Regions from separate parts of the Rhodoferax sp. GW822-FHT02D07 genome, predicted to be linked through region 2. Evidence: predicted binding sites of a transcription regulator. Region 2 holds the regulator's gene; each other region holds the start of a gene.
The links. Region 2 encodes FliA, which starts transcription of late flagellar genes. Its sites were predicted from a motif close to CTAAAGTTTNNNNNNNNNNNGCCGNTA; they were not measured.
Positions count from the first base shown of each region.

Region 1: the regulator FliA is predicted to act here: its motif matches at 1,873-1,899, upstream of AC1RNN_RS07685 (FlxA-like family protein).
Region 3: the regulator FliA is predicted to act here: its motif matches at 2,038-2,064, upstream of AC1RNN_RS10740 (putative motility protein).

Region 1 covers NZ_JBXAOD010000002.1:635,300-645,575, reverse strand. The annotation lists gene AC1RNN_RS07695 (hypothetical protein) at 211-624, shown strand; gene AC1RNN_RS07690 (hypothetical protein) at 1,105-1,668, shown strand; gene AC1RNN_RS07685 (FlxA-like family protein) at 1,908-2,258, shown strand; gene AC1RNN_RS07680 (TetR/AcrR family transcriptional regulator) at 2,409-2,975, opposite strand; gene AC1RNN_RS07675 (nuclear transport factor 2 family protein) at 3,061-3,528, shown strand; gene AC1RNN_RS07670 (lyase family protein) at 3,671-4,576, opposite strand; gene AC1RNN_RS07665 (sugar phosphate isomerase/epimerase family protein) at 4,582-5,484, opposite strand; gene AC1RNN_RS07660 (4-hydroxyphenylpyruvate dioxygenase) at 5,490-6,386, opposite strand; gene AC1RNN_RS07655 (methyl-accepting chemotaxis protein) at 6,448-8,031, opposite strand; gene AC1RNN_RS07650 (ABC transporter ATP-binding protein) at 8,072-8,818, opposite strand; gene AC1RNN_RS07645 (ABC transporter ATP-binding protein) at 8,822-9,595, opposite strand; gene AC1RNN_RS07640 (branched-chain amino acid ABC transporter permease) at 9,595-10,276, opposite strand, start outside.
Region 2 covers NZ_JBXAOD010000007.1:58,323-68,598, forward strand. The annotation lists gene AC1RNN_RS15635 (flagellar basal body P-ring protein FlgI) at 12-1,103, opposite strand; gene AC1RNN_RS15640 (flagellar basal body L-ring protein FlgH) at 1,224-1,913, opposite strand; gene flgG (flagellar basal-body rod protein FlgG) at 1,952-2,734, opposite strand; gene AC1RNN_RS15650 (flagellar basal body rod protein FlgF) at 2,754-3,494, opposite strand; gene flgE (flagellar hook protein FlgE) at 3,511-4,785, opposite strand; gene AC1RNN_RS15660 (flagellar hook assembly protein FlgD) at 4,808-5,449, opposite strand; gene flgC (flagellar basal body rod protein FlgC) at 5,467-5,871, opposite strand; gene flgB (flagellar basal body rod protein FlgB) at 5,901-6,347, opposite strand; gene flgA (flagellar basal body P-ring formation chaperone FlgA) at 6,524-7,264, shown strand; gene flgM (flagellar biosynthesis anti-sigma factor FlgM) at 7,359-7,691, shown strand; gene AC1RNN_RS15685 (hypothetical protein) at 7,743-8,123, shown strand; gene AC1RNN_RS15690 (RNA polymerase sigma factor FliA) at 8,188-8,904, opposite strand; gene AC1RNN_RS15695 (hypothetical protein) at 8,904-9,701, opposite strand; gene flhF (flagellar biosynthesis GTPase FlhF) at 9,694-10,276, opposite strand, start outside.
Region 3 covers NZ_JBXAOD010000004.1:181-10,456, forward strand. The annotation lists gene AC1RNN_RS10735 (M48 family metalloprotease) at 212-1,708, shown strand; gene AC1RNN_RS10740 (putative motility protein) at 1,798-2,001, opposite strand; gene AC1RNN_RS10745 (M14 family metallopeptidase) at 2,148-3,290, shown strand; gene AC1RNN_RS10750 (ferritin-like domain-containing protein) at 3,422-4,000, shown strand; gene AC1RNN_RS10755 (PQQ-dependent sugar dehydrogenase) at 3,990-5,333, shown strand; gene serA (phosphoglycerate dehydrogenase) at 5,338-6,573, shown strand; gene AC1RNN_RS10765 (FKBP-type peptidyl-prolyl cis-trans isomerase) at 6,584-7,024, opposite strand; gene AC1RNN_RS10770 (hypothetical protein) at 7,042-7,476, opposite strand; gene AC1RNN_RS10775 (putative signal transducing protein) at 7,531-8,223, opposite strand; gene htpG (molecular chaperone HtpG) at 8,435-10,276, opposite strand, start outside.

The sequences.
Region 1 (10,276 bases), on a different contig from region 2:
AGACGGATTAGGACTTTCCCTAGCGCCGCTGTTTGCGTGCAATAAAGTACCGGCGGTCTGCTGCCGTGGTATGGGTTAAGCGTGCTCAGCAGCCGACCGAAAGCGGTTCATTGCTTTGCAGCTGGGAATATCCATTTGCAGTCGTTCAGTTAAAGTCCGTCCTCGCTTCTCGGGGGCATCGGCTTCCCATTGGTCTGCAAGGAAAACAACATGTTGTTAACTGATATCGCTGTTGAGCACACGCTGGCGCTACCAAAGGGCGGCTTGCGTGTGACGTTGTTGCTGCATCCCTTTACGAATACGCAACGAGATTCTCTCGGCAAATTCGAGATTGTTCGTGTCATCCGCGAGCCAGGGAGTAGGGAAGTAAAACGTTCAACATTCGTGTCGTTTCCGCAATTGGCGGAGTTGTACGCCAAGGGTGTGCTTGACGAATTCGGGTTTTCTGTCCGCATGTGTCCTGCTGATGGCAAGTACCCCAATACGAATCCCGTAAAGAAAATACTCCCAACCAGCATCAGACCGGGCTCGCAGTTCGACCTGGCGGTGCAGGGCGTGGATGTTTCAAAACCAGCTAGCCGCGAGTTGAGAACAGCGTTGCTGCGCACTAATGTCAAGCTTTGAAGGCCTTGACGAACTTCGCACCGTTGGACAAAAAACGAGGCCGTTGCTTGAAGCGTGCATCGCGCAAGTTGATGCGCAATCAGGACTGGCAATTAGCAACTTTACGGTAGTCAACGCAAAGCGGACTTCTGAGTACCTGGAATATCTGCCCAAAAGCGGACATCCGATCTATTACAAATTAGGCGGGCTTGTCGAGGTTGCCTATGCGGCGGAAGCCGTCGGTCGCGAACGTCGGCTTTCTGGAAACCCACCTTTGTGCAGGTCAGCGGGCAGTCGTAGACTTCACGTTTGCCGCGATTGCTGACTTTCGGTTTGGCACAGCTGGATGGGGGCAGGTCATAGCCTTGCTTTGTATAAACACCACCAAATGGCAACTGCGATGTAGCAATATCGCGTGATGACTACGGCCTAATGAACGCGTTAGCATTGGGTCTAGAGGCCCCACCTTTTAGGACACATACCGATTCAAGGATATGACTAATGAAGCGCGTTAGTTTTCAGGGCATCGTAACGAAAAGAGACTTGATCGATTTGATTGAGATATTCGAGAGAAAAGGGGCTCAATTTGCAATGCTGTCATTTCGAGGTCGTGAATTCAAAGTTGTAGCCATAAGTGATTTACTTGAGGTTTTGGGCAACAAGGATTCAGAAGTCACAAATTTTTGGCTGAATACTTGCCCTTTTGAAGGTCAGCCCAGAACTGGCAACGATTTTCCAGGAAGTTTGGGTATTGGCCTAAATGGCTCCAACGTAATCGATGGCTACCTCACTGAAAGCGTTTTTGGGACCTTTACTCCGGCAACCGGTAATCAACTCAAAGTATGGGAGTCGGGACTTCGACTCTGGAAGAAGCGGTTGAATCGTGATGTCCACATGTTCAGTCGCATAGTCAACAAGGCATTCCCAAACGAAAAATTGAATGTTTCCCAGGATGCGATTGAAGGATATGAGCGAGGCAAATGGCAGCTAGTAGCCGGCTCACTTGGTGGGCCAATATTGGTTCACCCTGTAACTGCTAACCGTGAAGTGCCTTTCCCCATGTGAGCTTTCAAGGTTGGTTGTACAGCAGCAAACAGCCCATGGCGGCAGCTCACTCTGACAAAAAAACTTGCTGCGAAGCTGCCCCTAGAGCTTAGATACCAACGTCCGCTATGGCGCTGGCCGGGTAACAATAGCTAGGACAGCAGTCAGTTTATAGATGTCTCGACTTCGCGGCGAAAGCGGACATGGCTGACCCAATGTCTTCACTCAAGTTTTAGCCCTCATCCACCGATAAATCACTAATGCAATTGTCTGGAACTTCTCCCAGCGCAGGCAGCCGTTCAGCCGCCGGCGGAGATGCCAGCGCAATCGCAAAGTTGCAGAAGCAGCTGCACGAATTGGTGGAAGAGCTCAAAGGCGTAGCCACATCTGACATGGAGCCGAAAGCGAAGAAGGAGCGTGTCAAACTCCTGCAATCACAGATCCAAACGGTTCAAGCTCAAATCGCGGCCATTCAACGTGCCCGCCAGCAAGAACAACAAAATGCTGCGATGCAGAAAGCGCAGAGCGCAGCAAAGCTGGACCAGGAAAATCGCGACAAGGCCGATAGAAAAAATATCTCGTTAGGTAACTTGGTTGATACCTACGCATAGACGTCCCGAGAAGGTCCGTGTCAGATCCCGTGAGATGGCTATCAGACAGTAAGGTGGGAATTGGCTAAATCTGAAGCCTAGCGCCCGATTGCGGTCACTCGTGAGTGCCCGATCCTGGCCCGCAGCGGTGGTCTCTTTGGCTGCCCCCTGTCAGACCACAATGGCCTCAACTGAGACTTTGAAGTCTTCCAACACTTCATCAACAGGCCTGCCCATCTGTACGTGGACGATTGCGCCGTCTATCACGAGTGACAGCTTGCGCCCCACAGACAAAGCGCCTCCACTGAAGAACTCATCTACAACAGATGACATATCTTGCTTGTGCCGACAGACAACTTTCAATATCTCGGGGTCGGATGAGCCCAGCTCAGCGGCGGCATTCAAAAACGCACAGCCCCTAAAGTCGGGCTGGACAAACCAACTCCTGAGTGTTGTAACGAGTGCTTCCGTCGCATTCGAACTGGTACTGGCCGTATTCGTAAGGCTACTCCTGAACCAGGAAATCCAGTTCTCGTGCCGGTAGTCGAGGTACGCCCGAATCAGATCGTCTTTACTTGCGTACTGCCGGTAGAAAGTCACCTTACTCACGGCCGACTGCTCAATGATTCTGTCAACACCCGTTGCCCTGATCCCCTCACTGTAGAAGAGTTTGTGGGCCGCTTCCAAGATGCGCTCCCGAGGAGGCAATGAAACCAAAGTTTGCGTAGAAGATTGCATTCGACCATTGTAGACAGGTCGTTCCACCTCTGCTAGCATTCATCATGTAGACAGATCGTTCTACATAACTTGCAGAGGTCGCACCATGGAAACACGCCCACCCCTACCCCCGTTCACACGAGAAACCGCCATCCAAAAAGTCCGACTTGCCGAAGACGGCTGGAACACGCGCAACGCGGCCAAGGTTGCTCTGGCTTACACCCTCGACACGAAGTGGCGCAATCGCGCCGAGTTCGCAAACAACCGGGCCGAAGCCCAAGCATTCCTTGAGAGGAAGTGGAAGAAGGAGCTTGACTACCGGCTCATCAAAGAACTTTGGGTCTACGACGGCAACCGCATCGCCGTTCGGTATGCCTATGAGTGGCACGACGACGCCGGGAACTGGTTCCGGTCGTACGGAAACGAGAACTGGGTGTTTGAGGCCAGCGGGCTCATGCAGCGTCGCTACGCTTGCATCAACGATATGCCTATCCAAGAATCGGAGCGCAAGTTCCACTGGCCGCTTGGTCGTCGCCCCGATGACCATGCCGGGCTGTCAGAGCTTGGGCTATGAGTCGAGAAAGCTCTGGCACGGATCCACATCCACAAAGCGGTTGCTCGTCGGCATCCGCTTCTGGTCCCAAGGCGCCGTCCATTTCCCTAGCATCACCCCACCAAAGGGACCGCTGTAAAGGTCCTGAGACAGGATCCCCCACCTAGCCTCGCCCATCCCTCTGCAAGGCCTGCCACACCCCATTGGCGCTGGCATGTGCTGACATGAGCAGCTGCGCCCAGTCGGTCTGTTCGGCCTGCCAGACACCCAGGCCGCGCTCGTAAGCGTCGGGCATGGAGGCCAGCAGACCGGCCACGCGCTGCGGTGCGCGCTTGGCCATGGCCAGGGCCACCAGGCATCCTGCGGGCACCTCGTCGGCCGTAGCGTCGCGCGCCATGCCCTTGGCCAGCGTGCCCAGGCTGCCGATCAGCAGGCCCAGGTCACAGCCCAGGGCCACCCAAGCGTCGCGCTGGGTATGCCAGGGGGCAGCCGGTACGGCCAGGCCCAACTGCTGCGCCACCAGGCGCACCACCTCGGCGCCATGCTCCGGTGTTTGAGCCAGCGTTCCGCTGAGTTGTACGCACAGCGCGTCGTTAGCGCTGTGCTCCAGCCGCTGCAGGGCGCGCAGCAGCGGGGCGGCGGCGTGCGCCATCTCCGGGGCCTCGAGCCGCCGCGTGCACTGTTGCACATCGCTGCGCAGTCGTTCCAGCACATCGTGGGTGATCAGCACAGTGGCGGTGTCCACCAGGTCCTGCTTGGTGCAGGCAAAGTGCACATAGGAGGCCGCTTCGGGGTTGAACAGGCCCACCGTTTCGCGCAGGCTTTTGACCAGCGGGATCGCCAGGCTGCCAGCACGACCGCTGTCGCGCACGATCTTGGGCGCATCAAACAGGTCGACCTTGCAGGTGCCCACGATGGACTGGGCCGCCGCCACCGGAATTACGCCGCACTGAGCCTGGGCCTGGGCCAGCGCAGCTTCCACGCGCAGCATGGCCGCCACAAAGCGCTGGGCCCCGAAGGACTGCAGCACCTCGGGCGGGTGCAAAAAATCGTCGAACACACTGCTCATGGCATTCAGCGTCGGGTTTGCTTGAGGCGAAGCTGGTTGGGCAGGGGCACGGAGCGGCGCAACACGTCCTCGCCCAGCCACAGGGCGGCGCGGCGTGCGCGTTCGGCCACGGTGGCCAGCGGCATCTGCTGGTAGTCGTCATTGAAGACTTCAAAGCTGTAGTCGCCGCGGTAGCCAAGCTGGTGCAGCTTGAGCACCAGCTGGGCCAAGGCCTCGCTGTGCACGCCTTCACCCGGGAAGACGCGGAAGGTGCGCGCCGTGCTGATGCGCTCCTCCACGGTCTTGATCTCGTTCCACATGAAGTCGGCCAACTGCACCAGGAAGATCTTGCTGGGGTCCAGGATTTCCAGGTCGTCCAGCGGCGTCTTGGTGGCGAACATGTGGAAGGAGTCGAAGCCCAGGCCCAGGTTGGGCATGTCGGCTTCCATGATGAGGTCCCAGGCTTGCGGGAACTCGTTGATGGTGCGGCCCCAGGACAGCGCCTCGAAGGCGATCTTGATGTTCATGGGGATGGCCAGCATGGCCAGCTTGCGCAGGTCCTTCACCAGCGTGGCGGTATCACCGGTGGCGTGGGTGGAAGTGCTGGAGCAGGCCAGCATGACGCGGCAGTCCAGCGCGGCGCACATCTCCATCATGCTCTTGGCGATATCGACCTTGTACTCGTGCAGGTGGCCCGACAGGCCCTCGAAGTCGCGCAGCACCTGGAAGCCGGTGACGCGCAGGCCGCTGTCCTTGACTTCCTGTACTGCGGCCTGCCAGCCGTCGGGGTGGCCCACCAGGTCGCGGGCCAGCAACATCACCTGTGTGAAGCCGGCGTCCTTCATCGCCGCCAGCTTGGCCTTGAGCGGCCCGGCCAGCGTGATGGTGTCCATGCCGAAATCGTCAAACTTGCCGTCGAATTGGCTCATGGCGTTCAGCTCCGCACGTGGTGGACCAGCTCGAACATGGCGTTGCCCATGGTGGGGCGGGTCAGCGCACCCTTGCTGTCCTGCGCCGGGTCCTTGCTGGGGACAAACTCCACACCACGCTGCCGCAGCGCGGCCACGGTGGCCTGCACATCGGGTGTGCCCAGGCCCACGCGCTGGAAGCATTCGTCGTCTTCCACGTCCAGCACACCGGGCTCGGGTTCGATGAGTTGCAGGTAAAAGGTCTTGCAGGGGCTTTGCAGGATGCGGCCCTTGGGCAGGATGCCAAAGCGGGTTTCCGGCTCCAGCGCGGTGAAGCCGAACAGCGCGCCGTAGAACTCGGTCCAATCGTCCACGCGGTCATTGCCGATGTACTGCACAACGCCAAAGAAGTGCAAGCCGGTGATGGCCGGGGGGAACTTGTCCACTGCGGGAACGGGCGTGAAGTCCACGTCGTAGATGGAGAACTCGCGGTAGCGGTCGACAAAGTAGATGCGGCTGTTGCCCACGCCGTGGATGGCCGGAATGTGGAGCTCCATCACCTCCACCTGCACCGGTACGGCCCAGGCGCCGCGCTCCAGCGCGCGGCGGTAGGCGGCCGAGGCGTCCTGCACACGCAGGGCGATGGCGGCAATCTCGGGCTTCTCGGTCAGCGCGGCGCCACGGCCATGGGCGTTGACGATGATGTTCACATCGCCCTGGCGGTACAGCAGCACCTCGCGCGAGCGGTGGCGCGCGATCGGGCGAAAGCCCATGGCTTCGAGCACCTGGCCCAGCGCCTGCGGCTTGGAGGTGGCGTACTCGATGAACTCGATGCCCTCCAGTCCCAGCGGGTTGGGGCCTTCGTCAATGTGCTCGCGGTCTGCGCCGCTGGGGCGGGAGGGATTGGTGCGGTAGTCGGACATTGTGCTGGCTCCAGTTGGTATTTGGGGGCGATGTATGGGGTGTTAATGAGGGGGCGGCGTATCAGGTGCGCGCGAGCGCCAGCGGCTGGGTGGTGCCGCGTGTGCCCAGGTCAAAGACGGCAACCGCCTCCACCTGCTGTTCTGCCATGTTGTTGAGGCCGGCTGCGGCGGCAGCCATCTGCTCAACCAGTGCGGCGTTTTGTTGGGTGACCTGGTCGATGGTGGCAATGGCGTCCCCCAGCCGGGAGACGCCGTGGGATTGCTCCTGCCCGGCCTGGCTGATCAGGGTCATGACTTCGGTCACGCGTTCGATGGATTGGACCATGTCGGACATGGAGTGCTGCACCTGTTCCACCAGATGGTTGCCCTGGTTGACGCGCTGCACGCTGGTGCCGATCAGTCCCTTGATCTGCTTGGCGGCTTCTGCGCTGTGGCCTGCCAGCGAGCGCACTTCGGCAGCCACCACGGCAAAGCCGCGGCCCTGTTCGCCGGCACGGGCAGCTTCCACGGCCGCGTTCAGCGCCAGGATGTTGGTCTGGAAGGCGATGCCGTCGATGACCTGGATGATGTCGGCGATCTTCTTGGAGGCCTGATCGATCTGTTGCATGGTCTGCACCAGATCCGTCACCACCTGGCCGCTCTTTCTGGCGGTGCCGGAGGCGTCGCTGGCCAATGCATTGGCCTGTTGCACATGGCTGGCATTGCCATGCACGCTGTTGCTGAGTTCATGCATGGCGCCGGTGGTCTGCTGCAGCGAGCTGGCTTGTTGTTCAGTGCGGGCGGACAGGTCGCTATTGCCCTTGGCGATTTCTGCACTCGCTGTGGCCACCCCTTCAGATCCCAAGCGAACCGCCGACACCACGCGCACCAGGTTGTCCTGCATGCCCTTGAGCGCATCGAGCAGTTGCTGCATTTCTCCGAAGCTGGTGACGTTGCGGCTGGCGACGTCGAGTTGGCCCTGGGCAATCGCATGGGCCAGGCGTACGGCTTCCGTGGCCGCGCCGCTGATGCTGCGCGAGATGGTCCACGACAGGACGACACCCACGGTGCAGGCCAGCAGGCCCACGCCGACCATCAGCACCCTTGCCCGGTCCTGTTCATCCTTGACGGCTTGGACGCCTGCATCCATGGAGGCCTGCTGGTGTGCGGCCCAGGCACTCAGGTCTTTCTGGTGGCCCAGCAACTTGGGCACATAGGTGTCGTTGAACTCGGTGCGCGAGAAATCGCTGGAGCCGCTATCCACGGCGGCCAGCACGGCCGCCAGGGCCGTCTTGTAGGCCGCATAGGAGCTGTTGAGCTGCTGCAGCAAGGCCGCTTCAGCAGGCCCATCGCTGGATTTGGACGTGTAGGTCTTGACCAGGCCGTCGATGGTCTGCAACTGGGTCTGGATGTTGCTGCGCAGCGGCTTTTGCTTTTCGGGGTCTCCGGTGGCGATGAGCAGGCTGGTGTTGATGCCCTGGCTGCTCAGGATTTCTTTCCACTGCAAGGCATCACGCTCCGTTCTGGCGAGCGAATTGCCGAGGTGGTCGACCATCTTCTCGGTGTGCTGCTGCCCTAGCAGGCCCTGACCCAGGATCAGAATCATCAATGCCAGCACCACGGTAAACGCCAGCATCAGGCGGCGGTGGATGGTGTTCAAACGCATGGTTGGTCCTCTCTGGGCGGTTGGCTTGCCGGGGGCGCAGTCACACGGTGGCGGGGGCAGCGCTGGTGTGGGCTCCGCCCAGGAACAGGCGCTCGATGTGCGGATCAGCCAGCAGCTCGGCGGCCGGCTTTTGCAGCACCATGCGGCCTGATTCGAGCGCGATGGCTTCGTCCGAAATCTTCAGCGCGCTTTTCACGTTCTGTTCCACCATGAGCACCGTGGTCCCTTGGTCGGCCAGCTTGCGCAAGAGCTTGAACACATCGGCTACCACCATGGGTGAGAGGCCGATGGAGGGTTCGTCAATCAGGATGACCTTGGGACGCAGCAGCAGGGCGCGGCCAATCTCCAGCTGCTTCTGCTCGCCGCCGGAGAGGGCGGACGCCGCGGAATGCAGGCGCTCTTTCACGCGGGGGAAAAACTCCAGCACCTCGGGAATGCGTTCGTGCGTGGTCTTCATGCCCAGGGTGATGCCGCCCAGCTCCAGGTTCTCCCACACGCTAAGCTGGCCAAACAGGTTGCGGCCCTGGGGCACGAAGGCAATGCCTTGTGCCAGCAGTGCTTTTTGGCTGGCGCCGGCCACGCTCACGCCGTCGAGCAGGATGTCGCCCTGGCGCGGCTTGAGCAGACCGAACAGGGTCTTGAGCACGGTGGACTTGCCCGCGCCGTTGGGGCCCAGCAGCAGGGTGATGGTGCCGCGCTTGGCCTGGAAGGACAGGTTGTTCAGGATCATGAAATCCTTGTACCCGGCCACCACGTCCTTGAATTCAATGGCGATGTTGTTGCTCATGGCTTAGCTTCCCAGGTAGGCGTCGAGGACTTGCTTGTTGGCGCGGATTTCGGCAGGCGTACCGATGGCCATGACCTGGCCTTCGACCATGACCATGATGCGGTGGCACAGGTCCATCACGAAGTCCATGTTGTGTTCGATGACGACGAAGGAGCTCTTCTTGCCGAACTTGGGGTTCTGGTTGAGTTCCTTCAGCAGAGTGCTGATGCCGCCCACCAGGCTGGGGTTCACGCCGGCGCAGGGTTCGTCCAGCAGCACGAGGTCGGGCTCGCTCATGAAGGCCATGGCAATGTCCACCAGCTTTTGCTGGCCGTAGGACAGTTCGCCGGCGTTCTTGTCGGCCACATGGCGGATGCGGAACTGGTCGATCAGCGCGTCGGCCTTGGCGCCCAGGCCCGAGTCGCCGGGGGCGAACATGCGGCTGAGCATGGTGCCCTTGTGCTCCTGGGCAGCCACCAGCAGGTTGTCGCGCACGCTCATCTTGCCGAAGACCTGCAGGGTCTGGAAGGTGCGGCCCACGCCCAGGCGGTTGAGTTCCAGCGGGCCGGCCTGTGTCACGTCGCGGCCATTGAGTTCGATCTTGCCTTCGTCCGGGGTGATCTGGCCCAGCATGCTGTTGAACAGGGTGGTCTTGCCCGAGCCGTTGGGTCCGATCACGCCAAAGATTTCTCCGGGCAGGACTTCGAAGGACACACCGCCCACGGCCTGGATGGCACCGTAGGCCTTCTTGATGTTGGTAACTTTAAGAACGGGTTGTTGTGCAGCGGGTTGGCTCATCATTTGGCTCCCTGTTGTTGTGCGGCAGCGGCGCGTGCGGTGCTGGCTTCGCGGGCCTGGCGCTTGGCCTTGATGCGGTCGGGGATGCTCAGCAGACCATCGGGCAGCCAGATCATCAGCAGCACCACGGCAGCACCGAAGACGAAGAGGTACCAGGCCTGCGCGAAGCGCAGCCACTCGGGCAGGATCACGCCCACGGCCGAGCCCAGCAGCGGACCCAGGAAGTAGCCCGGGCCACCCACCACCACCATCAAGTACATCATGATGGACGCACCCACGGTGAAGGGCGCGGGTTCGATGAACTGCACCAGCGAGGCGAACAGCGCACCGGCAATGCCGGCGTAGGCGGCGCCGATGGCGAAGCTCAGCAGGGTGTAACTGCGGGTGTTGATACCCAGGCTCTCGGCGCGGATCGGGTTGTCACGCAGCGCGGTGAAGGCCTTGCCCCAGGGGCTGCGCAGCAGACCCCATTGCAGGGCGCCCAGCAACAGCGCAGTAGCCAGCACAAAGTAGTAGTAAGCCAGGTTGCCTTCCAGCGAGATGCCGAACAGGCTGGGACGGGCGATGTTGTTGATGCCGAAGGTGCCCCCGGTGAGCCACTCTTCGTTGCGCATGACCAGCCAGACTGCGGTGTTGAAGCCCAGGGTGGCAAAGGCCAGGTAGATGGTCTGCACGCGCAGC
Region 2 (10,276 bases):
ACGTGGGGGCTTCATATGACCTCCAGTTCCGCGTTGAGGGCGCCGGCAGACTTGATGGCTTGCAGGATGGCCAGCAGGTCTTGCGGGGTGGCGCCCAGCGAGTTCAGGGCTTTGACCACATCGGTCAGCTGCGCGGCGGCGCCCAGCTGGATCAGTTTGCCGGGCTCGGACTTGATGTCGATGTTGGCCTTTTCGGTTACCACGGTCTGCCCACCTGACAGGGGGCTGGGCTGGCTCACCACCGGGGTGCTGGAGATGCTGATGGAGAGGTTGCCGTGCGCAATGGCGCAGGGGCCCAGCGTCACCGCCTGGTTGAGCACGATGGAGCCGGTGCGTGAATTGATGATGACCTTGGCGGCCGCCACCGAGGACTCGATGGGCAGCTCTTCCATTTCGGCGATGAAGCTCACGCGCTCGTTGGGGTCGAGGGGGGCCTTGACCTGTACGGTACGGCCGTCCTGCGCCTGGGCCACGCCGGTGCCAAACTTGCGGTTGATGGCTTGGGCCACCTTGCGGGCGGTCTGGAAGTCGGAGGAACTCAGGCTCAGGCTGATGCTGTCGCCCTCCTGCAGCGTGGTGGGCACCGAGCGTTCCACCTGTGCACCGTCGGGGATACGGCCCACGCTGAGATGGTTGACGGTGACCTTGCTGCCGCCGGCGGCAGCGCCTGCACCGGCCACGATCAGGTTGCCCTGGGCCAGGGCGTACACCTCACCGTCCACGCCCTTGAGTGGGGTGGAAATCAGGGTGCCACCCTTGAGTGACTTGGCGTTGCCGAGCGACGAGACGTTGATATCCAGCAATTGGCCGGGGCGGGCAAAGGCGGGCAACTGGGCCGTGACCAGCACTGCGGCCACGTTTTTCATCTGCAGCTGGGCGGCCTGGGCGGGTGCCAGCGTCAGGCCCAGCTGTTTCATGTAATTGGCCAGGCCCTGGGAGGTGTAGGGCATCTGGGTGGTCTGGTCACCGGTGCCATCCAGGCCCACGACCAAGCCAAAGCCGGTCAGTTGGTTGGTGCGCACACCCTCGATGGCGGCGACTTCCTTGATGCGGGTGGCGGCCAGGACCGTGCTGCTGGCGGCCACCGTGAGGGCCAGGCACATCGCGCGCAACCAGGGGCGGCTGCGGCGGGAGGGGGCGTGGTTCCAGAGTGTCATGTGCAGAGTCGGTAACGGGGTCGGTCCGACTGGACCTATTACCCCTCGGCACAATTCTGGAGAACTTTAGAAGGGGTTAAAGTTCAAAAAGAACCGGGATAACCAGCCAACTGTTTGGGCTTCGTTCTGGGCGCCGCGGCCCTTGGATTCGACACGGACGTTGGCCACCTGCAGCGAGCTGATCAAATTGTTGGGCTGCAGCATGCGCGGGTTGACGGTGCCGGTGAAGCGCATCACGTCCACGTTCTGGTTCACGCCAATCTGCTTCTCGCCGGCCACCACCAGGTTGCCGTTGGGCAGCACCTCTATCACGGTGGTGGAAATGGAACCGCTGAAGGTGTTGGCGGCTTCGGTGCCGCCCTTGCCGGAGAAGTCGTTGTTGGTCTTGGCCGTCATCTCCAGGTTTTTCAGGTCTGGCCCCAGCATGCTGGGCAGCGGCGGGGTGATGGCGGAGTCGATCGAGGTGTTGCGGTTGACCGTGGACTTGGACACCTGGCTGGCGGCCAGGCTTTCAACAATCTGGATGGTCACGATGTCGCCCAGCGCGCGTGCACGGCTGTCCTCAAAGGCGGGGCGGTAGGTGGCAGGCTGGTACAGGCTGCCCTTGCTGGGACGGGCCTGTGCGGCATTGACGGCAGCGGACTGCTCGGGTTTGACCTCGGCAAAGTCCACCACGGCCTTGGGCGGAATGCCTTGGCAGCCGGTCAACCACAAAGCGCTGGCCAATGCGGCATAAAAACTGCCTCTGGCCCTCATGGTATGTGCGCAAGCAGCTACTGTTTTCATAGCAAGCCTCATAGCTGTCCGAGTTTTTGCAGCATCTGGTCCGAGGTCTGGATCGCCTTGGAGTTCATTTCGTAGGCGCGCTGGGTCTGGATCATGGTGACCAGTTCCTGCACCACGTTGACGTTGGAGGTTTCCACAAAACCCTGCAGCACGGCGCCCAGGCCGTTGGCATTGGGCACGCCTGCGTTGGGTTGGCCCGAGGCGGCGGTTTCCTGGAAGATGTTCTGCCCCTTGGGCTCCAGGCCGGCGGGGTTGATGAAGCTGGCCGTGGTGATGTTGCCCACGGTTTGTGGTGTGGTGTTGCCGGGCACGGTGACGGAGACCGTGCCGTCCTGCGCGATGGACAGGTTGGTGGCGTTGGCCGGTACCGTGATGCCGCCCTGCACCAGCAGGCCGGATGAGGTGACCACGCGGCCCTGGTTGTCGAGCTGGAAAGCACCGTCGCGGGTGTAGCCGGTGGTGCCGTCGGGCATGGTGACCTGGAAGAAGCCGTTGCCCTGGATGGCGACGTCCAGGTTGTTGTTGGTCTGCTGCAGATTGCCTTGCGAGAAGGTGCGGCTGGTGGCCACCGTGCGCACACCCAGGCCCACCTGCAGGCCGGTGGGCAGGGTGGACTGCTCGGAGCTGTTGGAGCCGACCTGGCGCAGGTTCTGGTACATCAGGTCTTCGAAGACGGCGTGCGCCTTCTTGAAGCCGTTGGTGGAGACGTTGGCCAGGTTGTTGGAAATCACGTCCAGCTGCATTTGCTGGGCTTCCATGCCGGTCTTGGAGATCCAGAGGGAGTTGATCATGGTGTGTTTTCCTTAAGCGTTAGCCTTGCAGGCCCAGGAGCTGGCCGGCGGAGCGGTCGTTGGATTCGGCGGTCTGCATGAGGCGCATCTGGGCCTCGAACTGGCGGGCGGTCTGGATCATGCCGACCATGGATTCGATGGCGTTGACGTTGGAGCCTTCGAGCACGCCCACTTGCACGCGGGCGGTGTCTTCGTTGTTGAGCGGGTCGCCAGAGAGCGTGCGGAACAGGCCGTCCTCGCCGCGCTTGAGCGGGTCTTCCGCCGTGGGCACCGCCAGTTTGAGCCGGCCGATCACGTTGGCGGGCTGGCCGCCGGTCTTGGCGCTGATGCTGCCGTCCGGGCTGATGGTGACTTCGGCACCGATGGGCGCTGTGATGGCGCCGCCGTCGCTGGAGAGTACCTGGCGGCCGTTGCCGGTGACCAGGGTGCCGTCGGTGGCGATTTCAAAGTTGCCGTTGCGTGTGTAGGCCTCGTTGCCGTCCAGGCCCTGCACGGCAAACCAGGCGTCGCCCATGGCCATCGCGTCCAGCGCGCGGTCGGTGCGCTGGGCCGGGCCGGGCGTGTTGAGGTGGCCGGCCGTGGCTTCCACGGCAAACACGCGGGTGGTGGCGCCGTCGCCGCGCAGGGGTACGGCGCGGTAGGTGGCCAGCTGGGCGCGGAAGCCGTTGGTGGAGACGTTGGCCAGGTTGTTGGACAGCACCGACTGGCGGCTGGCAGCCGCATTGGCGCCCGTCATGGCGGTATAGATCAGGCGGTCCATGGTGCTCTAGCCTCGGTTAGCGCAGGTTCACCAGGGTCGACATGACCTGGTCTTGCGTCTTGATGGTCTGGGCGTTGGCCTGGTAGTTGCGCTGCGCGGTCATCATGTTGACCAGCTCGGCCGTGATGTCCACGTTGGATTCCTCGATGGCGCCGGCCCGGGTTTCGCCGAACTTGCCCACACCGGGCTTGCCCAGCACCACGTTGCCGGACTTGAAGGTTTCCAGGTACTCGCCGCCGCCAATCGGCGCCAGACCCTGCAGGTTGCGGAAGTCGCCCAGCGCGATCATGCCGCCGGTCTTGAGGGTCTGGCCGTTGGAGTAGCTGGTGCTGATCACGCCCTTGCTGTCGATGGACAGGCTGGTGAATTCACCGGCTGCGTAGCCGTCCTGGGTGAGGTTGGTCACGCTGAAGGCCGCGCCGAACTGCGAGACGTTGCTCAGGTCCACCGTGATGGGGTCCGGCAGCATGCGCACGCCGCCCACCACAGTGGTTTCGTTAGGGTTGTTGGACGGGATGGTGCTGCCCGGGATGGTGATGCCGAAGCCGCCTGAGCCCAGCGCGGGGCCGGTGACCTTGCCGGTGGAGTCAAAGGTGATGGTGCCCACCGGTGTGGTGCTGGTGAGGTCGGTATAGACGTCCCAAGAGTTGGCCACGCCATCGGTCTTGACGAAGTACATATTGGCCGAGGAGGCCACGCCCTGCGCGTCATAGACGCTGATGGAGGTGCCATAGGTGGCACGCGGTGAGGGCGTGACGCCAGCGGCGGCGGACTGGGTCGCGTCCTTGGCGCGGGCGTCGAGGTTGAATTCGGCGGTGATGGAGGTGCTGGCCTTGGCCGGGATGGGCGTGCCCGTGGGCAGTACCAGCTTTTGCGGCGTGATGCTGGTGGCCACGCCGTTGGTATCGGTGGGGTAGCCCATCAGGAAGGAGCCGGTGTTGGTGATCAGGTTGCCACTCTTGTCGAGCTTGAACTCACCGTCGCGCGAGTAGGCAATGGTGCCGTCGGTCTTGGTGACCTGGAAGAAGCCTCCGCCGTTGATGGCCACATCCAGGCTGTTACCGGTGATGTTGATGTTGCCCTGGGTGAACTGCTGGGCGATGGCGGCTGTTGCCGCGCCAATGCCTGCGGAGTTGCCGCCGCCGGTGCCCAGGGAACCCGCTACCAGTTCCGAGAACTCGTTGCGCGAGGACTTGAAACCCACGGTGCTGGAGTTGGCGATGTTGTTGCCAATCACGTCCAGGCTCTTGCTGGATACATTGAGACCGGAGAGTCCTGTTTGAAAGCTCATGGGGTGGTCCTGTTCTTCGGGTTTACAGAATGGATTTGATGTCGCTGTAGGCGACGGCGCTGCGGCCGGCCAGTTCCACCGTGAGGTTGCCCTCGTTGGAGCCGACGGCGACCACGGTGTCGTAGGCCAGCGGCGTGTTGGCCACGGTCTTGCCGTTCAGGGTGGCGGTGACCTTGAACACTGGCGAGCCTGTGCCCGTGTAGTTGGAGGCATCCCACTGGAAGCCGGCCAGGCCCGCTTCCTGGGCGCCGAGCTCGATCTTGTCGACCTGCTGGCCGCCGGGCGTAAGGATCTGGATGGTGACCTTGTCGGCCTTGGTCTCCAGGTTGACTGCACCGGCAGCCACTTTGTTTTTGATCGTCAGCGTGTTGGACTCCAACATCACGCCCTTGCCCACCATGGCCGAGCCTTGCAGGAACTGCATGGCGTTGAACTGCGTGGCCATGGACTTCATGGTCTCGTTGAGCTGCTGGATCCCCGAGACCGTGTTGATCTGCGCCATCTGACTGGTCATCTGGGCGTTGTCCATGGGGTTCATGGGGTCCTGGTTGTTGAGCTGGGCGACCAGCAGCTTCAGGAAACGGTCGGTCTGCGCCTCGGCACTGGTCAGTGCGGTGGTGCTGGAGGTGTTGGTGGAGGAGGTGTTGTTGACGGCGGCGACCATGGTGCGAGTCCTTCCTGTTATTGACCCATTTGCAGTGTCTTGAGCAGCAGCGTCTTGGCCGTGTTCATGACTTCCACGTTGTTCTGGTACGAGCGCGAGGCGGAGATCATGTTGACCATCTCCTCCACCGGGTTCACGTTCGATTGCATGACGTAGCCGTCGGCGTCGGCCGAGGGGTGAGTCGGGTTGTGTACCCGGCGCAGCGGGTCGTTGTTCTCGCGGATGGAACTGACCTTGACGCCTGCAGATGCATCGGAGCCCATGGGCACAGTTTCGAACACCACCTGGCGCGCCTTGTAGCCCTGGCCATCGGGGCCAGCCACCGCATCCGCGTTGGCCAGGTTGCTGGCCACAACGTTGAGCCGCTGCGACTGGGCGCTGACGGCGCTGCCCGAGACGTTGAAGATGGAAAACATGGACATGGTGTGTCTCCGGTGGCGGCGCAGGCGGTTTACTGCCCTTGGATCGCGCTCAAGATCGTGCGCGAAGAGCCGTTAATGAAACGCAGGGTGGCTTCGTAGCGCACCGAGTTGTCCACAAAGTTGGCACGTTCGCGGTCCATGTCCACGCTGTTGCCATCCATGGCAGGCTGGCTTTGTGTGGTGTAGTCCAGCTTGGCCTCGCCGTTCTGGCCCGCGCCCAGGGTGCTGGGCAGGGGGATATGGCGGGGGTTGGTCGTGCCATCGCTGGCTAGGCCGCGGCTGCTGCTCAGGGCCAGCGTGAGGTTGGAGCCTTCGCCGGTGGCGTCGGCCATGGCCTGCTTGAAATTGAAGTCGCGCCCGCTGTAGCCGGGTGTGTCGGCGTTGGCGATGTTGCTGGCAATGACGCGTTGGCGCTCTGCGCGCAGCACCAGGCCTTTCGCTTGAAAGTCCAGGGCATTGGTCAGATTGGCAAACATGGGTTACCTCGGCTAGGGGCGTCCTGTCCAGACGGGTGGCCGGGACGGGGACGTGCGGCAATTATGGGAAAAGCTTTAATTTTTTAGCTCGTGAATAGCGGGGTGAATGGCCTGCATTTGCCGGGTTTGCGCGCGCGGGTGGCTGCCTATAGTGGTGGCAACTTAGGAGTGCCGCCATGTCCCCGTGTCTGCCATCTGCGCATTTGTTGACCCGCACGTTGCGGCGTGGTCTGGCGCTGGCAACGCTGTTGCTGGCCCCGGCCGTCTGGGCGCAGGAGATGGCCCTCGCCGATCTGCAGGCCATGGCCCAGCGCTGGGTGCGGGACGCCGTGGCGCGAACCAATGCCGACAACCCCGGCTTGCGCATGGAAGCCACGGTGGGTGCGCTGGATGGCCGCTTGCGTCTGGCGGTGTGCGGCAATGTCGAGGCCTATATACCGCCCGGTGCTCGCCTCTGGGGGCGCAGCCGTGTGGGCTTGCGCTGTGCGGACGGTATGGGCCGCTGGAATGTGTCGTTGCCGGTGGTCGTCAAAGCGGTGGGGCCGGCCTGGGTGTTGAAGAGCCAGATCTCGCCCGGGGCCGTGTTGAGCGAGTCGGATGTGATGGCTGCAGAGGTGGATTGGGCGGAAGAGCCCACTGCCATCTTGCAGGACCGCGCCTTGTGGCTGGGCCAGACGACCACCCGCGTGCTGGTGGCGGGGCAGCCCCTGCGCCAGGGCATGGTCCGGCCGGCCCAGGTATTTCAGCCAGGAGCCCAGGTACGGGTTGTGGCCCAAGGGCCGGGGTTCCAGGTTTCCAGCGATGGCCAGGCGCTGTCTGCGGGCGTGGTGGGGCAATCTGCCCGGGTAAAAATGGACAACGGGCGCGTGACTTCTGGCACGGTACTGGATATGCGAACAGTTCGGATCGACCTTTGAATGCCACTTTTTCTGCAAAGAACCCTAAAGTCCGTCATGATTCGGCCGATACAGATGCCACGAGGCCGCGCATGTTGCGGCTTTGGAGAACGCCATGAAAATAGGTCAACCCACCGATATCCCTTCGTCCGTCACGTCCACGGTGTCTGGCGCTGCCCAAAAAGCGGCCCAGAACAGCAGCGCCAGCACGGCAGCCGCCAACAGTGCGGCGGAAGGTACGCGCTCGGCGGGGGTGGCCGTCACCGTGTCCACCCTGGCACGGTCGCTGGAGAAACCCGACCGCAGCGAAGTGGCGGATGTGGACGCCCAGAAAGTGGCTTCCGTGAAGGCGGCCATCGAGGACGGAACCTATGTGGTGAACGCCGAGGCGATCGCCGACCAACTTCTTTCCAACGCGCAGGAAATGCTGAACCGCACCACGCGGTAAACAGAGCCCCTCAGCCGGCCTGCGCACTTTTCACAGTGCGGAGGTACCGGAATGTCTGACAACACGTCTACAGGTTTTGAGGCGCTAGAACAGCAGTTCGGTGCCGTGTCATCCGCCTTGCGCGACGGGGACTCCACCCAGTTGGAGGTGCTGAGCGGCCAGCTTCAGCAGATGACCGTCGATTTTGCGCGTGCCATCCAGGACGCGCCTCCCCAGAATGCCATGTCAGCCACCCAGTTGCGGCGTATCCGCGCTTTGGGCCAGGGCTTCCAGGTTTTGCGCGAAAGTCTGGCCCGGCGCCAGGCCTTGGTCGACCAGGCCCTGCGCGTCGTGGTACCTGCGGTGCAGACCGCGACTTACGGCGCGCCCACGGGTAGCCCTTATGGCGCGGGCCCCAGGGCTTCCGGCAAATTGCATGGTGTGCAGGCCTGAGGCGGGTCTGGTTTTTCCACAAAAAAAGCGGCCATCTGGCCGCTTTTTTGTTCCACCGGAACCCTCAGTGCGATCGCATCTTGGCGCGCAAGCGGGCGATAGACTGGCTGTGCAGCTGGCAGACGCGTGATTCGGTCACATCCAGCACGGCAGCGATTTCCTTGAGGTTCATGTCCTGTTCGTAGTACATGCTCATGATGTACTGCTCGCGTTCCGGCAGCGACTTGATGGCGGCCACCAGGGACTGGCGCAGCCGTATGTCGCGCAGCAGGCTCATCGGGTCCGCATCATTGTCGGCCACATGGCGATCGAGGAAGGTGTCGTCGTCCTCGTTGCGGCCAGTCATGTCTTCCAGGTAGACCAACTGAGTGCCACGCACCTTGCCCAACAGCGTCTGGTAGTCCGCCAGGCTCATGCCCAGTTCAGCGGCGATCTCGGATTCCACGGGGCTCCGGCCCAGCTTGTGCTCCAGCTTGCGCAGGGCGCTTTCAATTTCCTTCTGGCTTTTGCGCGATCCGCGCGACATCCAGTCGTTCTCGCGCAGCTCGTCGAGCATGGCGCCACGGATACGCTGGGTGGCAAACGTCTCGAACTGCACACCCTGTGACGCTTCGTATCGCGTCAACGCGTCAGAGAGGCCGATGAGGCCCACCTGAATCAGGTCGTCCACCTCCACGCTGGCGGGAAGCTTGGCCATCATGTGATGGGCCAGCCGGCGCACCAGGGGCTGGTATTGCTTGATCAGGGCCGTACGGTCCAGCTGACCTTTGGCGGAGTACATCAATGGGCCCCCGCGGGATAGTGGTTGCGAATCTGCGGGGCGTAGGGGCGGGCTGTGCTGATCCAACCACCCTGCAGTGCCAGGGCGTTTTCCAAGAGGCCCAGTACCAGCCGTTCAATGTCCGCCGAGGGGCGGTCCTCATTGCTGGAGGCCGCGATATTCAGTGCATTCACTTCGTAGTTCAAAAAATACTTTGCGCAATCATTCAGGCTGGTCGGCGTGCGCTGCGGCGCTGCCGAAATTCCTGTCTGCGCATTGTCCACCACATTCACGATGGTAGGCGCGAGTAGGCCTTTGAGCAACAGGCGCTTGAGCGCCAAATAGCTGGTCAGCAGTGAGGTTCCGGCTGCTGAAACGGCCAACACCGGACGAACCTGGCTGCCGTGCAGCAGTTGGGCCAGGATTTGCGCGGTGCTGTAGAGCACTACCACTTGGTCTTGCGCAAAGAGGCGCCCAGTACTCGCCAGCGCATTCAGCCCGGCCCCATTGCCGGCCGACAGCGTTTGCAGCCCAAGGCGTGCCGGTAACACCGACCAGCTTGGGCTATCGCTTTCGGTTACAGGCGGGATCTGGTTGTCGTACAGCTGGGCCAAGCCCGGGTTGTCGGGGGCCTCCTGTACGGTGCCATCGAGCACCGTAACGGAATGTCCCAGGCGTGTCAGCGCGGTACACATTTGCAGCAACAGGGGCAGCTCCACCGCATCGTCGCCGTGGCTGACCATGGCGATCAGTTGTGGCGAGGGCCTGATGGCCAGATCCAGCAAGCCCGTCGCCTGATGGTGGGAATGGTCAAGCACCCATGCGCCCCTGTGCGTTGCTGGTTTTGGCCGGAGGGCTGAAGAAAAAGCCCAGGTCGTCTACCTTGGGGTCATAGGCCGACATGCCAGAGGTCCGCATGGACTGTCGTACCAACTGGGACGCGACAGCGGGTTCCCAATCTTCGGGCACGCGCTGGCCGTTGGTCACACCACGCAGCACCAGCTGGTGGCGGATAACGGCGTCAATGGCAGGGCCGAGTTTCACTGCTTCGTCGGTCTTGGACAGGATGGCCTGTTGCGGCGTGGGCGTCTTGAAGCAGCTCACCGCCTCGTCCAGCGTATCGCCGTGGCCACCTGCATTGAGGACCAACAGGCGCTTGATGCGGGGCAGATCCAGCAGTTCCAGCAGCTCGCGTTTGCGCGGATCGCGCGGGGCTATGCCGGTGGTATCGATCAGCACCATCTTCTTGTTGGCCAGCAGGCCCAGGAGATCCTGCAGCGCGGCCTTGTCGTGGGCCAGGTGGGCCACCACACCCAGCATCTTGCCGTAGGCGCGCAGCTGTTCGTGCGCGCCGACACGGTAGGTGTCCAGGGTGATGAGTCCCACACTGCTG
Region 3 (10,276 bases), on a different contig from region 2:
ACCCGGGCGCAGGCCCCACTCGCGGTTGCCACAGAGCAGGCGCGCCAAGCACATCGTTCACGCAGTAACGCGAGTGAACCCGAAGCCGCCGCCCGCGACGAGGCCGGAGAACGGGTACACGGGCTGCCTGCTCACCAAATCCGCTGGCTCGCGGGGAGCCCCAATCCCCAGCCCTCCCTAAAATGCAAGCATCGCCACCCACTCCAAGCCAATGAAGCTCAAACTCCCCAGCCTCTTGCTCGCCGCGTTGCTACTCACCAGTTGCGGCACTGCCATGGTCAACCCGGTCACGGGACAGACCGAGATGTCAGTGATGAGCGAGGACGACGAGATTGCTGAAGGCGCCAAAGGGCACCAGGAGGTGCTCAAGGAATATGGCGTCTACAACAACCCGGCGGTGCAGGCCTATGTGAACGCGCTGGGCCAGAAGCTGGCCGCGCAGAGCCACCGCAGCCAGTTGCAATGGCACTTCACGGTGTTGGACAGCCCCGAGATCAACGCCTTTGCGCTGCCCGGCGGCTATGTGTACGTGACGCGCGGCATCATGGCCTATATGGACAGCGAGGCCGATCTGGCGGGCGTGATCGGGCACGAGATTGGCCACGTGACCGCGCGCCACGGCGCGCAGCGCGCCACGCGCCAGCAGAACGCCGGGCTGGGTGTGTTTGCCGCCAGCGTGCTCGGGGCCGTGCTGGAGAGCCAGGGCTTTGGCGGTGCCGGTCAGTTGGCCAGCCAGGCCTCGCAAAGTGTGGCGGCGGGCTATATCGCCTCCTACGGGCGCGACCAGGAGCTGCAGGCCGATGGTCTGGGGGCCGAATACCTCTCGCGCGTTCACTACGACCCGCGCAACATGGTCAATGTCATCACCGTGCTGAAGAACCAGGAACGTTTTGCCGCTGACCAGGCCAAGGCCGAAGGCCGCGCTGCCCCCGCACAGAGCGACTGGCTGGCTTCCCACCCCAGCAACGACCAGCGTCTGCAGTCCATCACCGCGCTGGCCGCGCAGTACAAAGGCCAGGGCGGCTACCAGGACGAGGGCCGCGCGCGCTACCTCAAGGCGATTGCCGGCATGACCTTTGGCGACAGCCCGGAGCAGGGCTTGGTGCGTGGGCGCAACTTCTACCACGAGGGGCTGGGTTTTGCGCTCACCGCACCTGCCGGCTGGGCGATCCAGAACGACGCGGACCAGCTCGCGCTGGTCAACACGGCGCGGGATGCCGCACTGCTGGTGCGCGTGGCGCCGCCGCAGGCCGGCAAGACGCACAACGAGGTGATCCGCAGCATGCTCAAGCCCAGCCAGGGCCGGACGGAAAGCACCACCGTGAACGGTCTGCAGGCCACGCGCTTCAGCGGTGCCCGTGCGGGCAGCAATGGTCAGGTGCAGGCCCTGGAAGCCACGGTGGTTACCGGGCCGGGTGAACGCATTTACCTTTTGCAGAGCAGCGCCAAGGACAGCAATGCCCTGCAGCGCGCCCGCGCCATGCTGCGCGAAGCCGAAGGCAGTTTCCGCACCCTCACCGCGCAAGACCGCAGCGCCGCCCGCCCCTGGGTCATCAAGACCGTGAATTACCCGCGCGGCGGTTTTGCCGAGCTGGCCAAGACCTCGCCCATCGCGAGGCCCGAGCAGCAGCTGCGTCTCATCAACGGGTACTACGGGGGTGGCGAGCCCGCCGCAGGGCAGCCGGTGAAGGTGGTGGATACCCCTTAATTGCTATTGTTTCGATAGCTGCTTGCGCAGCATCAACGGGGGCTGGATACAGATTTTTAGGTGAATCTGCGTGGACGGATGGGGTGGCTTCAGGCGAAGGTATTGAGCCGGGTACCCACCGTGCCGCTGGTGGCCAGGGGTTGTGCTGGTGGCAGGGCCTGGAGCAGGGCGGTCGCGGCCACGGTTTGCTGGTCCAAGGCCTTTTTCAGCACTAAAAGATGCACGGCATCGGCCGTAGCGCCTTGGGCGGCCGCAGTGGCGGCTTGTACGGCGGGGGTACTGGCGATGTTCATGGCGGGGCTCCGGAGTGCGCAGGGGCAGTGCCCCTGTATCGGCATCCGGGCGCCGGAACTTGAGGGCGACTTCTACAATCCACGGATTGCCCGGGCCCGAAATTCCGCTTGGTTCGCCCGCTTCTTGCCTTCTGTCCCTTTTCTGCATGCAGTCACTTCATATTTCCACCCAGTTCGATTCCGGCGCCATTGAGGTGGTGCGTCTGGAGAGTGCCGACGATATCCAGCTGCGCATCCGGCCGGACAATGCCTCCGAGTTCGCGCAATGGTTCCACTTCTGCTTGCAGGGCGCGGCCTACCAGCCTGTCACGCTGCGCTTTCTCAATGCGGGCACAAGCGCCTATCCCAAGGGCTGGGAGGGCTACCAGGTGTTGGCCAGCCACGACCGCCAGAACTGGACGCGCGTGGACACCGAGTACGACGGCCAGGAAATGACAGCGCGCCTCACGCCGCTGGCGCAGGCCGTCTACTTCGCCTACTTCGAGCCCTATTCCTACGAGCGCCACCTGGACCTGCTGGCTTCCGCCGCCGACTCGCCCTGGGTGACCTTGCAGCGCCTGGGCAGCACGGTGCAGGGGCGCGACATGACGCTCTTGCGCATCACCGACGAGGCCAGCGAAACCCCGCCCGAACAGCGCAAGAAGGTGTGGGTGATTGCACGCCAACACCCTGGCGAGACCATGGCCGAATGGTTTGTGGAAGGCTTTCTGGAGCGCCTGCTTGACGCGGACGACTCGGTCAGCCGCGTGCTGCGCGAGCGTTGCATCTTCCATGTGGTGCCGCACATGAATCCCGATGGCGCGGTGCTGGGCAATCTGCGAACCAATGCAGCCGGTGCCAACCTCAACCGCGAGTGGGCGGCCCCTAGCGCCGAGGCATCGCCTGAAGTGCTGCTGGTGCGCCAGGCCATGCTCGACACTGGTGTGGATATCAACCTCGATGTTCACGGCGACGAGGCCTTGCCCTACAACTTTGTGGTGGGCTCCGAGGGCACGCCCGGCTACAGTCCGCGCATTGCAGCGCTCGAAGACGCTTTCAAGACAGCTTGGCAGGCCAGTTGCCCGGACTTCCAGGACACACACCACTACCCGCGGATCGCGCCGGGCCAAGCCAATATGACGCTGGCCACCAACTGGATTGCCCAGCAGTTCGGCTGCCTGGCGCTGACGATTGAAATGCCCTTCAAGGACAACGCCGACCTGCCCGACGCCGCCGTGGGCTGGAGCGGCGAACGCTCCAAGCGCCTGGGCGCCAGCGTGCTGCAGCCGCTGCTGCAGTTCTGCCGCTAGGCGCCTTACCCAGGGTTTGCGGTGCACGTTCAACGTGTACCGCATGTGTGCCAGCGCACAGTGCGCGCGCCCGGCTGGCCCCATGCTCCGTCTATTCCTAGATCCTAGGACAACGACTGAGAGGTATTGCCATGGACCGATCCAAGCCCATTGATGTGGACGCATTGCGTGCGCGTGCCCGCTGTGACATGGAGCAGGGGGCTGTGACCGAAGGGTACTCAGCAGACCGTCACGCAGTGCTGGAGATGCTGAACGGAGCCCTGGCCACCGAGCTGGTGTGCGTGCTGCGCTATCGGCGCCACCACTACATGGCGCGTGGTATTCACTCGCAGGCGGTTGCCTCGGAGTTTTTGATCCACTCCAACGAGGAGCTGGGTCATGTGGACCTGATTGCCGAGCGCATTGTGCAACTCGGAGGTGAGCCCGACTTTGCACCCGATACCTTGGTGGAGCGTAGCCATGCGCAATACATGGAAGCGGCCTCGCTGGTGGACATGATCAAGGAAAATCTGGTGGCCGAACGCATTGCGATCGACAGTTACCGGCACTTCATCCAGTATCTGGGCGACCAGGACCCGACCACCCGTCGCATGCTGGAAAGCCTCCTCGCGGTTGAGGAGGAGCATGCCGATGATCTGGCCGATCTGTTGCAGCATGTGCCGCCCCAGCCCCTGCAGGCCCAGCAATTGCTTGGTTTGCATGCCACTTGATGCACGGGTGTGCCGCATGTTCCGGCTTGCGCACCTTTTTGCCTTGTGTGCAGCATGCTGCCTTTGCGCTTGCGGGGAGGTCGCGACACAGTCTGTGCTGGCAGGTACTGGGCCCTATCCGGCTTTGCCAGAGCCAGTGGTGAGCCTCGTGCCAACCATGAACATTGCCCCCGCACAAGGCTGGAGCCAGGGGCAGGCCCCTGTCCCTGCCGCTGGCCTGCAGGTGCGTGTGTTTGCCAGTGGTCTGGAGCATCCGCGTTGGTTGCTGGTGCTGCCCAATGGCGACGTGCTGGTGGCGGAGACCAATGCGCCGGCCCGGCCAACCCAGGCGCCCAGCGCCAGGGGCTGGTTCATGGCATGGCTGATGGGCAAGGCCGGCGCCAGCGGACCGAGTGCTGACCGCATTACCCTGCTGCGTGACACCGATGGCGATGGTGTTGCCGACCTGCGTACGGTGTTGCTGGACCAACTGCATTCCCCCTTCGGCATGGTGCTGGTGGGTACGGACCTGTATGTCGCCAACACCGATGCGGTGCTGCGCTTTCCCTATACCTCTGGGGATACCCATATTGCGGGGCCCGGCACCAAAGTGCTGGATCTTCCTGCAGGCTACATCAACCACCATTGGACCAAGAACCTGATTGCCAGTGCGGACGGCCAGCAGCTGTATGTCACCGTGGGCTCCAACAGCAATGTGGGAGAGCGCGGCATGGACGTGGAGGTGGGGCGGGTCGCGATCTGGCAGTTCGACTTGCGCACCCAGACGCAACGCATCTATGCCAGCGGCTTGCGCAACCCGAACGGCCTGGCCTGGGAACCTTACACCGGTGCCTTGTGGACCACGGTGAATGAGCGCGATGAAATCGGTAGTGACCTGGTGCCCGACTATCTCACGCAGGTCCACGACAACGGGTTTTACGGTTGGCCTTACGGCTACTACGGGCGATCGGATGCGCGGGTCACACCGCCCCGTCCGGATCTGTTGGCTGAGGCCCGCATGCCGGACTATGCGCTGGGGCCGCATACCGCGTCGCTGGGCCTTGCCGCTGCGACGGGTGAGGGTTTGTTGCCCGCCCTGGCGCAGGGCATGTTCATTGGCCAGCATGGCTCCTGGAATCGCCGGCCGCACAGCGGCTACAAGGTGGTGTTTGTCCCATTTGCGCAGGGCAAGCCGGTGGGGCTCCCCATGGATGTACTGACAGGGTTCTTGGGGGTCGATGGCCAAGCCCATGGACGCCCCGTGGGCGTGGTGCTGGACCGCCGGGGTGGCCTGCTGGTGGCGGACGATGTGGGCAATGTCGTGTGGCGTGTGAGCCGTGCCGCAGCCTCCTGACGCCATGACCCAGGCATCCGGTGCGACTCCCCCTGCCAATGCGCTGCGCGTGGTTTTGCTGGAGGGGATAGACCCGTCGGCTGCCAGCACCTTTCGCGATGCGGGGTTTTCCCACCTTGTATCGATGGCCCGTGCACCTGTGGGTGCCGCCTTGGTCGAGGCTTTGCAAGGGGCGCACCTGTTGGGTGTGCGTTCCGGTACGCAGCTGACCGAAGCCGTGCTGCAGGGCGCCCCCGACCTCATCGGCATTGGATGCTTCTGTATTGGCACCAACCAGGTGGATCTGCCCGCAGCCACGCGCCTGGGGTTGCCGGTGTTCAATGCGCCGTTTTCCAATACGCGCAGTGTGGCGGAGCTGGTGCTGGCCCACATCATCTATCTGTTGCGCGGCATTCCTCTGCGCAATGCCGACTTGCACCGCGGGCTGTGGGTGAAAAGTGCCGCGTCTTCATACGAGGTGCGGGGCAAGACCCTGGGGCTGGTGGGCTATGGGCACATCGGTTCGCAAGTCGGTGTGCTGGCGGAGCAGTTGGGGATGGTGGTGCTGTTTGTGGACATCGAGGACAAGCTTCCGTTTGGCAATGCAAAAGAAATGCCCAGTCTGCCCGCGCTGTTGGAGCAGGCCGATGTTGTCAGTCTGCACGTGCCGCAGACACCCGAAACACAGGGTATGTTTGGTGCCGAGCAAATCGATCAGATGAAACCCGGCAGCCACCTCATCAACGCGTCCCGCGGTACGGTGGTCGATATTGATGCCCTGGCCTTGGCCCTGGACAGAAAACATGTGAGCGGTGCGGCGGTGGATGTGTTCCCGCTGGAGCCTTGGGGCAATGAAACCGAATTTGATTCCCCCCTATCCCGGTTTGACAATGTGGTGCTGACACCGCACATTGCTGGCTCCACACGCGAGGCCCAGGCCAATATTGGCAAAGAGGTGGCTACCAAGCTTGTGCGCTATGCCCTCAACGGTTCCACCATCGCGGCGGTGAACTTCCCCAAGGTGGCGCTTCCTGCGCAGGCCGGGCGGCAACGGCTCTTGCATATCCACCACAACACGCCAGGTGTCCTGGCGCAACTCAACGCACTGCTGTCGGCTGCAGGGGCCAATATTGCCGCTCAGTACCTCAGCACCCATGGCGACATGGGCTATGTGGTGGTGGATGTGGAGGGCACGACCGACCTGCCCGCGCTGGATCGTCTGTGCGCCATTCCCGGCACTGTGCGGTGCCGCTGGGTCTAGCCGCTACGGCTTATTTTCCGTTGATGCCCAGCAGTTCCACCTCAAACTGCAGTGTGGCATTGGGCGGAATTACTCCGCCAGCGCCGCGCGCGCCATAGGCAATGGCAGCAGGGCAGGTGAGTTTGGCCTTGCCGCCCACCTTCATGCGCTGCACGCCCTCGGTCCAGCAGGGAATCACGCGGTTGAGCGGAAACTCCAGCGGCGTTCCACGTGCGTAGGAGCTGTCGAACTCGCGGCCGTCGGCCAGTGTGCCGCGGTAATGCACCTTCACCGTGTCGCTGGCCTTGGAGCTGGCGCCACTGCCTTCCTTGAGGCTGCGGTAGATGAGGCCGGAGCTGCTGGTCACGGCGCCGTCTTCCTTGGCGGCTGCGGTGAGGGTGGCGTCCTGGGCCCAGCTGGTGGCGCCGAACAAGGCGAGTGTGAGGGCGGCTATGCGGAGGGTGGTGTGCATGGGGTATCCCTGGGTTGTTATTGCGGCATTGTCGCCGCCAGCCGTTCAACCTTGCGCGAACGCAGCGCGGTGGTGAGGCCGACCGCGGCCAGCACCGCACCCGTCAACACCTCAAACCAGATGGTGAGATTCGTGGCCAGCGTGTGCTCGCCACACAGCGCCAGTGTGTAGTGCAGCAAGCCGGCCAGTCCCAGTGCGCCATACACCGCCAGCAGCAAGGCCCCGCTGCGCCGCCAGCCCAGGCTGCGCAGGGCCAGGCCCAGCACCCCGGGAAGGCAGACCACCAGCCACGCTTTGTAGACCGATTCGCGTGTCATCCAGACGGGGAGGTTGGGGTAGATGGCAATGAACTCTGCGTTGTGCGCGAAGTGGGTGAGGCTGGCGACGAAATACAGGGCCAGCAGGGCCCAGAAGGGTTTGGAGAGCCGGATGGCGGAGACGGGGTGGTGCATGTTGAAGAGGTGGCTGGGCGAGACGCCCTGGAACTGACGGATGGTACGGGGGCTTTAAGCCAACTCGCTCAGTGCCCAGCCCAGCACCAGCATGGCTGCGGCAGTGCATAACGATGGTGACAAAAGGCTGCGCCGCCTGTACTGCGGCCCATAGGTCGACAGGAGCATGCGGCTCTGGCGCTGACCTGCAAAAAAATACCAAAAGACGGTCAATGGCCAAAGGAAGAAGCTGGCCCGGAACAGGACAAAGGTCCCGGTATTCAGCATGTGGAACATGGCCATGCTGGTCACGCTTGCGGCGCCCAGCAGCGCCAGCCAAACCCAATGGCTGATGCGGCGTGCTGCCGGGCCCAGGAGCTGGGCATTGACGATTTGGATCACGATCGGAAATGCAGGCGTCAGAAAAAAGCTGAGCAATGCCGCACGGTCTGGATTGAATACAGCTGCGGGCTGCTCGGCGTGCACCACAGCGGCCACCTCTCCGTCGTCTGCGAGCTGGTAGTTGCCCGCGTGGAACTCGGCAATGGCTTGCTTGGCCTCGGAGACCTGAGACGCGGGAACCAGAACCCGTACACCCCCAACCGCCTGGGTGAGCCAGGAGTTCATCTGCACGAGGTGTTCATCCGCGATGAAGGCCTTGAGGCCATTGGATTCCAGTACGCCCTTGAGTACATGCGCTTCGGTGGGCGTTGCGCAGGTTGCCACGCGCACAAAGTCTCCTGCGTCTTCTGTCAATTCATCTGCCATTCTTTGCTCCCTGGGTGTGACTGCGTGCAGGGTACCGTACTCGCGCGACGGCGGAAGGGGTGTGGCCTATGTCCCGCTCTGTTCAAGAAAAAAGCCCCGCCAGTCTTCCGACTGCAGGGCTTCTCATTCACACGGAATCTGCTATATATTCAGTAGCATCTTGCGCATATTCCACGGGGGTTAGAGGTTGATTCTCTAATCCATTCGGACATCAAACGAGCAGGGCGTTCACGCGCTTCACATAAGCAGCTGGGTCGGCCGGCAGGCCGCCTTCGGCCAGCAGGGCCTGGTCGAACAGGATGTGGGCCAGGTCGTTGAAGTGCACCGAGCCATCCAGTTTTTTCACCAGCGCGTGTTCGGCGTTCACTTCCAGCACGGGCTTCACCTCGGGCGCAGCTTGGCCAGCTTGTTTCAGCATGCGGGCCAGTTGGGTGCTCATTCCGTGGTCTTGCACCACCAGGCAGGCGGGGCTGTCGACCAGGCGTGTGGTCACGCGCACGTCCTCGGCCTTGTCCTTGAGCGCTTCCTTGAGCTTGGCCAGCACGGGCTTGAAGGCTTCGGCGGCCTCTTCGGCAGCCTTCTTCTCCGCTTCGTCTTGCAGCTTGCCCAAATCCACCGCACCCTTGGCCACACTTTGCAGGGGCGTGCCATCAAAGTCGTGCAGGTAGCTCAGGGCCCACTCGTCCACGCGGTCGGTCATGAGCAGCACCTCGATGCCCTTCTTCTTGAAGACTTCGAGCTGCGGGCTGTTCTTGGCGGCAGCCAGGGTGTCGGCGGTGATGTAGTAGATGGCCTCTTGGCCGTCCTTCATGCGGGCCTTGTAGTCGGCCAGTGAAACGCTCACGGTGTCGCTGGTGCTGCTGGCAAAGCGCAGCAGCTTGGCGATGCGTTCCTTGTTGCTGAAGTCTTCGCCCAGGCCTTCCTTCAGGACCGCACCAAACTCGGCATAGAACTTGGTGTACTTGCCGGCGTTGGCTTCCTGTTCAGCCTTCTCTTCGGCGCTTAACACGTCAGTGACGCCATCGGCGCCAGCTTCTGGCACCTTGTCCTGCTTGGCCAGGGTTTCCAGCATGGAGAGCACGCGTTTGGTGTTGCCTTCGCGGATGGCCTTCACATCGCGGCTCTCCTGCAACAGTTCACGGCTCACGTTCAGGGGTAGGTCGGCGCTGTCGACCACACCCTTGATAAAGCGCAGGTAGCCGGGCAGCAGGGCTTCGGCGTCATCCATGATGAAGACACGCTTCACATAGAGCTTGAGGCCGCCCTTGCGGTCGCGGTTGTACAGGTCCATGGGCGCCTTGCCGGGGACGTACAGCAGCTGGGTGTACTCGGTGCTGCCTTCCACGCGGTTGTGCGTGTGGGCCAGGGGGACCTCAAAGTCGTGGCTGATCTGCTTGTAGAAGTCGTCGTACTGCTCTTGGGTCACGTCCTTCTTGGCGCGGCTCCAGATCGCGTTGGCCTTGTTGACGGTTTCCCACTCGCCGGTCTTGACCATGCCACCGGGCTGGCGGCCGCCATTCTCGTCCGAAGGGTTGATCAGCTCGCCGTCTTTCCACTCTTCCTTTTCCATGAGGATGGGCAGGCTGATGTGGTCCGAGTACTTGCTGATGATGCCCTTGACCTTCCAGGTCTGCAGGTAGTCAGAGGCGTCTTCGCGCAGGTGCAGGATCACGCTGGTGCCGCGGGCTTCGCGCGTGATGCCTTCCACCTCGAAGGCACCGCCACCGCTGGCGCCGCCGTCGCTGACCCAGCGCACGGCCTCGTCGGCCTTGAGGCCGGCGCGGCGGGATTCCACGGTGATCTTGTCGGCCACGATGAAGCCTGAGTAGAAGCCCACGCCAAACTGGCCGATGAGGTTGCTGTCGGCCTTCTGGTCGCCGGTCAGCTTGCTCACAAAGTCTTTGGTGCCGCTTTTTGCAATCGTGCCCAGGTTGTCGATAGCTTCTTGCATGGATAAGCCGATACCGTTGTCCGTGATGGTCAGCGTCTTGGCATCCTTGTCGAAGGTGACTTTGACCTTCAGCTCAGGGTCGTTTTCGTACAGGCCGCTGTT